2 regions of the Stappia sp. ABD4_338 genome follow, and region 2 is predicted to be linked to the other one. Evidence: riboswitches for the same ligand, from Rfam matches in the RefSeq annotation. Region 2 holds a riboswitch; the other holds the start of a gene.
What was found. A riboswitch is a leader RNA that binds a small molecule or an ion and turns the genes downstream of it on or off. The one in region 2 is predicted to bind cobalamin.
Positions count from the first base shown of each region.

Region 1: another riboswitch for cobalamin. It lies ahead of ACYX4S_RS08765 (ABC transporter substrate-binding protein); the one in region 2 lies ahead of ACYX4S_RS07500 (DUF4198 domain-containing protein).

Region 1 covers NZ_CM149982.1:1,888,358-1,893,401, reverse strand. The annotation lists gene ACYX4S_RS08785 (YARHG domain-containing protein) at 1-254, shown strand, start outside; gene ACYX4S_RS08780 (pseudoazurin) at 302-715, opposite strand; gene ACYX4S_RS08775 (ABC transporter ATP-binding protein) at 745-1,521, opposite strand; gene ACYX4S_RS08770 (FecCD family ABC transporter permease) at 1,518-2,555, opposite strand; gene ACYX4S_RS08765 (ABC transporter substrate-binding protein) at 2,552-3,565, opposite strand; cobalamin riboswitch at 3,710-3,914, opposite strand; gene ACYX4S_RS08760 (acyl-homoserine-lactone synthase) at 4,253-4,906, opposite strand; gene ACYX4S_RS08755 (helix-turn-helix transcriptional regulator) at 5,018-5,044, opposite strand, start outside.
Region 2 covers NZ_CM149982.1:1,626,333-1,631,376, forward strand. The annotation lists gene aptA (omega-aminotransferase AptA) at 1-454, shown strand, start outside; gene ACYX4S_RS07495 (inositol monophosphatase family protein) at 622-1,485, shown strand; cobalamin riboswitch at 1,611-1,826, shown strand; gene ACYX4S_RS07500 (DUF4198 domain-containing protein) at 1,990-2,787, shown strand; gene cbiM (cobalt transporter CbiM) at 2,817-3,443, shown strand; gene ACYX4S_RS07510 (cobalt ABC transporter permease) at 3,440-4,072, shown strand; gene cbiQ (cobalt ECF transporter T component CbiQ) at 4,076-4,873, shown strand; gene ACYX4S_RS07520 (energy-coupling factor ABC transporter ATP-binding protein) at 4,857-5,044, shown strand, end outside.

The DNA of each region.
Region 1 (5,044 bases), 260 kb from region 2:
TCTATGTTGCAAGAAACGAGATTTTTGCCCGGTATGGACGCCCATTTGTGCAACCCACCTCAGTTTGCTTGCAGAAGCACTTCGACCGGTGGGCAATGTCGGCTGATAAACAATCTGGCTGGTACGTGAAACGGTCGGGCCGGCCGCTCGCCTCCGACCTTGAGTATCAAAATGCAGCCTTCATCCGCGATTTCGAGTGCCGAGTGCGAGGCGGACAATATACTTGCAACGGTAAGCTGAACCCCTGTCGATGAGTTTGTACGGCGAATTGGCATGATGCCGAACAACGGGGAGGGGGCTCTCATCTTTCCGCCTTTTGGCGTTCAAGGATTTCGAGCATCCGTTGGCGCGCTGCCGGCGGGAGATCGTCAGGAAGGTCGGCTTCGGTTGCCGGCGTGTCGCCGACCTGGATCAGCATGACCATCCCCATCGTGTAGTGCGGTGAGCACTTGATGCCCCAAACGCCTTCCTGGGGCAGTGTTACCGTGATCTCTTCATTGATCTTTCCAACGAACGCCGTCGCCCCTTCGGGGATCATGCCGTCGATGGTTGCCGCATTGTGGCCCGGAGATGCCGCAATGAACCTGACGGTATCTCCGGGCCGGACGACCAGATAGTCGGGCTCGAAAGGCATGGCGCCTGTCTGGTTGCGGTTCAGCATCTTCACTTCGTGGGTTTCGGCGAACGCCGGCGTGGCCAGAAGGACGAGAAGCAATGTCAGTCGCGTCAGCATGGGATACTCTTTCAGGAGAGGCGTTGAAACGAGAAGACCGGGAGGCCACCCGAGGGGTGCGGAATGAGCTCGGCGTGAATGCGGAAAACGTCTCGGACAAGGGCGGGCGTCAGCACCTCCGCCGGTGGCCCCAGGGCAATGCAACGGCCACTTTCCATGACCAGAAGCCGATCGCAGCGCAGTGCATGCTGCAGATCATGAAGCGCGATCACGGCCGTCACCGCCAGGCTCGACACAAGATCCAGAATTGCGAGCTGATGATGCACGTCGAGATGGTTTGTCGGTTCGTCCAGCAGCAGGATCTCGGGCCTCTGCGCATGGGCCTTGGCAATGTGTGCGCGCTGCCGTTCTCCGCCGGAAAGCGTGGACCAGTCGCGCTCGGCCAGGTGGTCCATCGACACCGCGCTCAGGGCATTCGTCACGGCCAGATCATCCTCGCAACTCCACCGGTGCAGTGAGCCCACCCAGGGGGTACGTCCGAGCTCCACCGCATCCCGTACCGTGATCCGCTCGCCCGTGTCGGAAGCCTGTTCGACGAACGCAAGGCGTTGGGCGATTTCGCGCCGCCGCATCCGGGCCATTGACCGGCCCTGCAGGCGCACCTCACCTTCCGTGGGCGCGCGAAGGCCGGCCATCAGGCTGAGCAGCGTGGATTTTCCGGACCCATTGGGGCCGATCAGACCAAGCGTTTCCCGCCGCTTCAGTCGAAGGTCGATATGGGAGACAATCGATCGGCCCCGCGTGGCCCAGCCGACACCGGAGAGCTCGAGTTCGGGACTGTCGTTCATCGCTGCCGCCCCCGGACCATGATCAGGCCGAAGGCCGGTGCGCCGACCAGTGCCGTGATAACCCCGATCGGCAGAACCTGACCGGGGATCACGATCCGCGAGACAACGTCGGACAGGACCAGGAACACCGCTCCGGCCAGCGCTGTCGCGGGGACAAGCCGGGTATGACGCGGGCCGACCAGGAAGCGCATCGCATGTGGAATGACCAGTCCCACGAAGCCGATTGCGCCGGCAATCGAGACAACGATTGCCGTCATGAAAGCAGCGGTCGCGATGAGGATGGCCTGCGCGCGACGTACGTCGATGCCGAGTGAGGCGGCACTGTCGGAGCCGAAGGTAAAGGCGTCGAGTGTTCGCGCGTGCCAGAGGGATATCGCGATCCCGAGGAAGGCCATCGGCAGGGCCAGTTGCACATCGGGCCAGCGTACGCCGGAGAGGTTACCGAGCAGCCAGAACATAATGCCGCGTGCCTGTTCCGCGCTGGCGGACTGCGCGATGATCAACGCCGTGAGGGCATTGAACATCTGCGATCCCGCAATGCCGGCGAGAATGATGATGCCGGCGCCCCGAACACCGACCCCTCCGCCGGCCGCTTTCGCCAGTACCGCAACAAGTGCGAAGGCGGCTAGCGCCCCGACAAATGCGCCTGCCGACATGCTGACGACGCCAGCTCCCACCCCCGCCACGGTGACCGTGACAGCTCCGGTGGACGCACCGGCCGAGATCCCGAGAAGGTATGGTTCAGCCAGCGGATTGCGCAGCAGCGCCTGCAGGATCATCCCGGACAGCGCAAGCCCGGCTCCGCCGCTGGCCGCGACAACGGCCCTGGACAGGCGATAGTGCCAGATGACGCTGGCCTGAATGGGGTCGAGCGTCTGATCGGAAAATCCGAGCTTTGCCGAAAGCACCTGGAGAACGGTCGAGAGCGGGATACGGGTTTCTCCAACAACCGTTGCAAGGAGAAGCGCAGCGGCCAGCAATGGGGGAGCCAGCCACAGCCATCTCACGGAGCGGACCGCTGCGCTGCCCGTCATTGGGCGAGACCGTATCCGGACAGGGCTTGTGCCAACGCCTCGAGCGCGAATATGGAGCGCACCGACGGATCCATCGCGTTGGCGTCTATGACGATGATACGCCCTTCCTTCACGGCTTCCATTTCCCGCGTCAGAGGGTCGCTCGCGAGAAACTCCCGCTTGATCGCGATGTCATCGGCCGGAAAGCGGCGGCGATCCATATCTGCCGCGACGATGAAGGTGGGGTCGGCGGTTGCAATCGTTTCCCAGCCAACCGTCGGCCATTCCTCGTGGGAGGTTACGACGTTTGAGACACCCAGGGTGGAGAGCATCCAGCCGGGAACCGCGTTGACGCCGGCGACATAGGGATCGATCGCGAGATCCGCGGACGAGTACCAGAACACACCGGACACATTGTCGGGAAGATCGAGATCGCGCGCCATCTTGACGGCGGCGATTTCGCGGGCCTTCAGCTCGGAGACGAGCTCCTCGCCGCGATCGGAAACGTCGAAGATCAGGGCGAGCTCCTTGATGCCCTGGTAGAGCAGGGCGGGGTCGTACATGACCGAGCGTTCGCCATCCATGGTCTGCGTGTTGTCCTTGCCGACGCATTCGGTCGGCATGATCCAGCTCGGGATCTTCGCATCGTCGAACATCTCGCGCGTGCCGACGACACCCTGCGGCCCGATCATCCACTCATAGGCCGTCACGACAAGCTCGGGCCGCTTGGCCAGGACGCTCTCGAAACTCGGGGCGTTGTCCGAAAGGCGCTCGATCCTGGAATTGACCTCCGCGAACTCGGGCAGAACCGGGTTTATCCAGAGTGCGGTCCCGGACACCTTGTCCGCGAGGCCGAGCATGTAGAGGATTTCCGTCGTGCTTTGTCCAACGCTGACGACACTCTCTGGCGCCCGCTCGAAGGTAATCTCATGCCCGCAGCTCGACAGGGTCAACGGATACCGGGTGCTTTCAGCCTGTCCGTACGAAACGGAGGCGAACAGGGCTGCGACCGTTAAAAGGGGAAAACGCATCGTGTCTCCTCGTGATGCAGTTCGAATGGCTCGAACAACGAGGGAGTTGACGCAGACGAGGGCATGGCGACGACGGACTGGCGGTCATTGCCGTTCAGAACTCGCCGGAGACGAGCTCAACCTCGCCGACACACCTCGTCCGGCTCGTTGGTCGTTGTCCCGGCAGGTCTCCTGGCTTGCGGCTCGAGCGTCCTCCGTCACCTTCCCGGCGTTTGGCCAGTGGCATTGACGGTGGACTTGCCGCTTACAGTTGCGAGGGCAGCCCCGGTTTTGGCCCCTGATGGGTAATCCGCACCGTGTTCCCTTTTCATCCGCGCTCAATTGGCGGAACCGTGACACGCTTCTTTTAGGCGAGAGGTGATCGGAGAGGCAAGGGCCTTCATCTGCTGGTTGAAAAGGCTCTCGGGGATGCGTATTCCGCGCTGCACGTCAACTTCTGTCTGGCCGGCCGCGCGAGTATGAGGGGGGTACCGCCGCCAAGACGCGTCCTGGGTGCCCCGCTCATCTGGTTGTCCGCACACGTAAATTAGCCCTGTTCTGGCTTTGCGGCACCGCTGGTACTGCACCGAGGATCCACCTCTGATCACTCTGCAGGACAGACTTCGGATCTAGTTCCAAATCACGAGATGACGCTGGCGAGCACCCGCCAGCGTCTTGTGTCTAAGCCGTTCCTTGCTGCGGGAGACTTTATGCGAGCAATGCCGCCAAGGGGTCTGTCGGAGCCGGCTTTTCGAGCACCCGGCCTGTGATGCCACTTGCTTCCCGAAGAGAGGAGATCATTTCTGCGTTCGTGTCGAAGAGCCCGGCGTAGGCCATCACCTTTCCATACCTCTTCGGAACACCGATCGTGTTGGCAGCACAGTTTGCCCGCTTGAACAATCGCGCCATAACAGAATCGTAGACAGAAACGATGCTGGTCAGTCCCACGAGCATCCCGACTTCCGCCATTCCGATCAGCAGCTCGCCCGTGACCTCATTGACGTTTCCGCGGCCTCGTCCCGCACAGGCATAGTCGGGATCGATCGAAAATCGCGAGCTCTCCCAAATCAGAGGGTCTGCCACTTCAAGATCGTCCGGAAGCAGGTCCGAGAACACATCGCGGAGCATGTTGGGGCCAGTGGTTGGCAGCAGGCGAACAGATCCCCGCACGTCCTGGGTTTCCGGGTTGATCGACATCACGTACAGCGGATTGCACTGGTCGAACACATCGATCTCCCATCCGTCTTCGACGGTCACAGCCCAACGAAGCCGGTCATGGAAAACCTGAGCCCGGATCGTGTGCATCCGGTCGATTTCAAACGGATGCTGAATGCGGTCAATTCCCTGGATAAGTCTGATCATTTCAACCTCCCCTTGCTGGAATGGTGCAATTTTTGCAAAGGGATTTTTTCTATAATACTCCGTAAAATGGCAGGGTTGAGTAGTTTTTGGAATGGCGGAAACCTGAGGGGTTTAAATCAATCCCAAGCGAATTGCTCT
Region 2 (5,044 bases):
GATGGGCGCGGTCTTCACCAAGGACCACGTGCACGACGCGCTCATGCAGGGCGACGAGGCCGCGATCGAACTCTTCCACGGCTACACCTATTCGGGCCATCCGGTCGCGTGCGCGGCCGGCCTTGCCACGCTGGACATCTACGCCAACGAGGGGCTCCTGACCCGCGCGGCGGAGCTCGAGACCCTGTGGAGCGACACGATGCACGCGCTTCGCGGAGAGCCGCATGTGATCGATGTGCGCACCATCGGCCTGGTCGCGGGCATCGAACTGGCGCCGCGGGCCGGTCAGGTCGGCGCGCGTGGCTACGAGGTCTTCACGCGCTGTTTCGAGGAAGGCGTCCTGATCCGAGTGACCGGCGACATCATCGCGCTGTCGCCGCCGCTGATCGTGGAGCCGGGCGAAGTCGCACGCATGGCGGAATGTGTCCGTGATGCCCTGAAGGTCTGCGAATGATCGTCTGATCGCCGCACCGCAGCGATTGCCGCGCCCGGAGGCTCAGCCTCCGGGCGCTTTTGACTCTGACAACAAATCGCAATGACGGGGCTTTAGACTCTCGCGTCGAATCAACGGGTTGCTGACGAAGCACATGCAGCCCGTCACGGGTACGAAAGGATGATGCGGTGAACGATGGTGCAACGGGCGAGGGACTGGTGGCCGGCATTGACGAGGCGACCGGGGCGGCGCTGATCGAGATCGTTCGGGCTGCGGCAGCGCGGGAGATCCTTCCCCGCTTCCGGAACCTGGCGGACGAGGAGATCGACACCAAGGCCGGGCCGGATGATCTCGTGACCATCGCCGATCACGCGGCGGAAGCGGCAATCACCATCGCCGCGCGCGATCTTCTTCCCGACGCGCTCGTGATCGGCGAGGAGGCGGTCTCCGAGACGCCCGATCTTCTTGCTCTGATGGAAGATGCGAAGACCTGTGTGGTCATCGACCCCGTCGACGGAACCAGCAATTTCGCGTCGGGTATCGCGGCCTTTGGCGTCATCTTGAGCGTTGTCGAGCGCGGGCAGCCGGTGTTCGGCCTTCTGTATGATCCGGTCCTCGATGACTGGATCGTCGCGCACAAGGGGCAGGGAGCCTGGTTCTCGGCGCCCGGCCGTACGCCTCGCCGTCTCACGACCCGGCCTCGTCCGCCGGCGGGCCGGCTGCAGGGATTCGTTCCGGTCGACCTGTTCGAGCCGATGGACCGGGCGCCGGTGATGGCCCGCTTCGCTCCGCTCGGGCCGACCCGGGCCCTGCGCTGCTCCTGCCACGAGTATCGCACCATCGCCTTCGGTTACGCCGATTACGCGGTTTCTCCGGAACCCAAGCCGTGGGACCACGCCGCCGGTGCGCTGATCGTCGCCGAGGCGGGCGGGCACGCAACGGTTGCAGGAACCGCTCCCTATCTGCCGGCACGCAGTGACGGTCCGCTCATCATCGCTTCGAGCAGGGATGTCGCGCTCGATGTCGCGCGAATGGCTTCAACCAAGGGCTGACGTAGGGTCTTCTCCTGTGTCCCGGTAGATGTTCCGCGCTGATGCGGGCGATGTTGACGCGTCGCCTTGCCCGGCGTGTCTCAACTGGGTCGCGACTTGTGATTGACAAGCCGGAACGGCCGGGGCCATGTTGTCGCGTCAACGGTTCTCGGGGTCAGGTCTGGCCCTGGGATTAAAAGGGAACACGGTGAGGCGTACCCAACAGGGACCGAAACCGTGGCTGCCCCCGCAACTGTGAGCGGAGAGCCGGAACCGACGATGCCACTGGCGCTATGCGCCGGGAAGGCCGGTTCAGGCGATGACCCGCAAGCCAGGAGACCTGCCGCTGATGTCACGATCTGCCTTGGGCAGCCTCGTGACCACCGCAACCGGACGCCGGGGTGAGCGTCACGCGGGTGAGCGACAGGTGAATTCCGTCTCCGCTTTCCGCATCCTTCCCCGATCGTCCTTTCAGTCGACCGTGCCGGCTTGTTCAAGCCGGCGGCCCATTGAGAGGGACGCTACATGAATTTCTCGAGGCTCGGACTCGGTGCGCTTTGCGCCGCATCTCTTCTCGCTCCGCTTGCCGCGCAGGCGCATTTCCAGCTCGCCTATACGCCCGAGGTGAACCTGCAAAAGGCAGGTGACGTTCCGGTCAAACTCATCTTCTGGCACCCCTTCGAGAACGGTCATGTCATGGACATGGGCGACCCGATCCAGTTCTACGCCGTCCATCGCGGCGAGAAGATCGATCTCAAGGGATCCCTGAAGCCGATCACCTTCGCGGGAACGGAGAACGAGGCCGCGGCCTTCGACGCGACGCTGCCGGTGAAACGCAGCGGCGACTACGTGCTCGTCGTGGAGCCCGCTCCCTACTACGAGGAGAGCGAGGACATCTTCATCCAGCAGATCACGAAGTCCTACGTGAACCGCAACGAGATGCCGACCGACTGGATGGAGCCGCAGGGACTTGTCACGGAGATCCTGCCGCTGAACCGGCCGACCAACATCGTTGCCGGCTCGACGTTCTCCGGGCGTGTCCTGTCCGAGGGCAAGCCGGTCCCCGGCGCCGAGATCGAGATCGAATACATGGCGGCCGAGCCCGACATGAACGCAAACACGCCGGTGGCGCCCAAGGCATCCCCGATGCCGGGCGGTGCTGTGGTCGCGATCTCGGACGAGAACGGATACTTCACCTTCGGCATTCCCAAGGCGGGATTCTGGGGGTTCGCGGCGCTTGGTTCCGGTCCCGTGAAGGAGCATGAGGGCAAGGAACTCAGCCAGGATGCGGTTATCTGGGTCCGCGCCTACGACGTCGAGTAAGGGGCAGGCCCGGGCCGGAGGAGGCGTGCATGCATATCGTCGACGGCGCACTGTCGCATGGTGTGGTGGTTGCCGGGGCCGTGCTGGCCGCCGGCGGCATCGCGATGGGTTTGCGCAAGCTCCCCATGGAGAAAATCCCCGCGGCCGGAGTGCTCAGTGCCTCGTTCTTCGTGGCATCCCTGATCCATGTGCCCATCGGGCCCTCGAGCGTCCATCTGATCCTGAACGGTCTGGCCGGGCTCGTGCTCGGCTGGGCTGCCTTTCCGGCGCTTTTCGTCGGATTGCTTCTGCAGACGATCTTCTTCGGCTTCGGCGGCCTTACCGTTCTGGGCGTCAACACGGTGAACATCGCGCTGCCGGCGGTGGCGGTCTACTACCTGTGTCGGTCGGGGCTGGCCGCGAGATCACCGGTTGTCGCTGCCGTCGTGGGCGGAATTGGCGGTGCGCTCTCGATCGTCTTCACGACGCTCCTCGTCGGCCTTTCGCTTGCCATGAGCGGTGAGGAGTTCATGCCCGCCGCCAAGCTCGTGTTCTTCGCCCACATCCCGGTCATGGCAATCGAGGGCATCCTCACCGGCTTCGCCGTCTACCTGGCGCGCAAGGTCAAGCCGGAGCTTTTTATCGGACTGCAGGCATCTTCGGAGAGCGTCGCATGAAACAGGTGACAGTGTCCGTCATCGTCGGACTGGTTTTCGCCCTGGCCTCCTTCCAGTCGGCCCTTGCCCACAAGGTCATTGCCTCGGTCTTTGCAAGCGGCAGCATGATCGAGGGGGAAGTCGGCTTCTCGAACGGTGACATGGCCGCAAACACGCTGGTCGAGGTGTTCGACGAGGACGGCGCCAAGCTCGGCGAGGCAACGACCGACGAGGACGGCTTCTTCTCGTTCACGCCGACTAGCCGGGTTGTGCATGTGTTCAGGGCGAACCTGGGGGCAGGGCACGTCGCCGAGGTTCGCATGGGCCTGGAGGAACTGCCCCGGATTGCAGGAGCCGGGTCGGCCACGGCCCCCGGCGTGTCCGGTGATGCGGCGAAGAGCCCGGGAGCCGGAAGCGTATCCGTTGCGGCGAACACGAATAGTGCCGCGGCCGATGCGGCGGTTCTGGCTGAAAACCGGGAACTCCTTCGCGAGATGATCCACAGGGAGGTCACGCCCTTGCGCCGCGAGATCGCCGCCTACAAGGAGAAGAACGACTTGCAGACGATCCTTGGCGGGATGGGCTATATCGCCGGTCTGTTCGGCGTGTTCTTCTATGTCGCCGCGCGGCGCAAGATGGCCAGAACCTGACCGATGGGACACCTCGTCTCGTCGGGTCCGAAGGTTCTGATCGGTGCGGACGGCGCGCGTACCGAAAACTTTCTGGACGGTCTCGACCCGAGAAGCCGGCTTCTGGCCGCCTTGTTCTTCGCGGTCCTTGTCGTCAGCCTCAAGAGCCTGGCCGTGCTGGCGCTCGGCTTCGGCGTTTCGCTGGCCATGCTGCTCGCCACCCGTCTGCCGCTGAAGGGAACGCTGCGGCGCATGGCGGCGATGGACGGCTTTATCATCTTCATGCTCGTGCTGTTGCCGTTCACGGTTCCGGGCACGCCGCTCTTCTTCGTATTCGGCTTTCCGTTCTCGCTCGAGGGCGCTCTGAAGGCAGCGGAGATCGCGCTCAAGGCCAATGCGGTCATCCTGATGCTCATGGTGCTCGTGGGAACGCTGGAGCCGGTGACGCTCGGACATGCGCTGCACAGGCTCAGGACACCCGAGACACTCGTGCATCTTTTGATGTTCACCGTGCGCTACATCTCGGTGCTTCATCAGGAGTACCAGAGGCTGCGCGGTGCGATGAAGGTGCGCTCATTCCGCCTTCGCAACTCGCTTCATACCTACAAGTCCATCGGATTCCTCGTCGGAATGATGCTCGTGCGATCCGTCGATCGCTCCGAAAGGATCCTCGCGGCGATGAAATGCCGAGGGTTCACGGGTGCCATTCCGCTTCTCGATGCGATGCGTTTCTCGAAGCGCGATGCCGTTTTCGCGGCGCTGGCGTCTGTCGTCGGCGGCACGCTGCTTATCCTGGAGTGGGGCAATGGCACCGCTTATTGAACTGGATGGCCTCCACTTCGGCTATCACGGCCATGCGCCCGTGTTGAGAGGGGCCTCGCTTACCCTGCACACGGGCGAGCGCTTGGCGATCAGCGGTCACAATGGCGCGGGCAAGAGCACGCTGCTGCGGATGATCGTCGGACTGCTGAAGCCGTCCCGGGGCATGGTGCG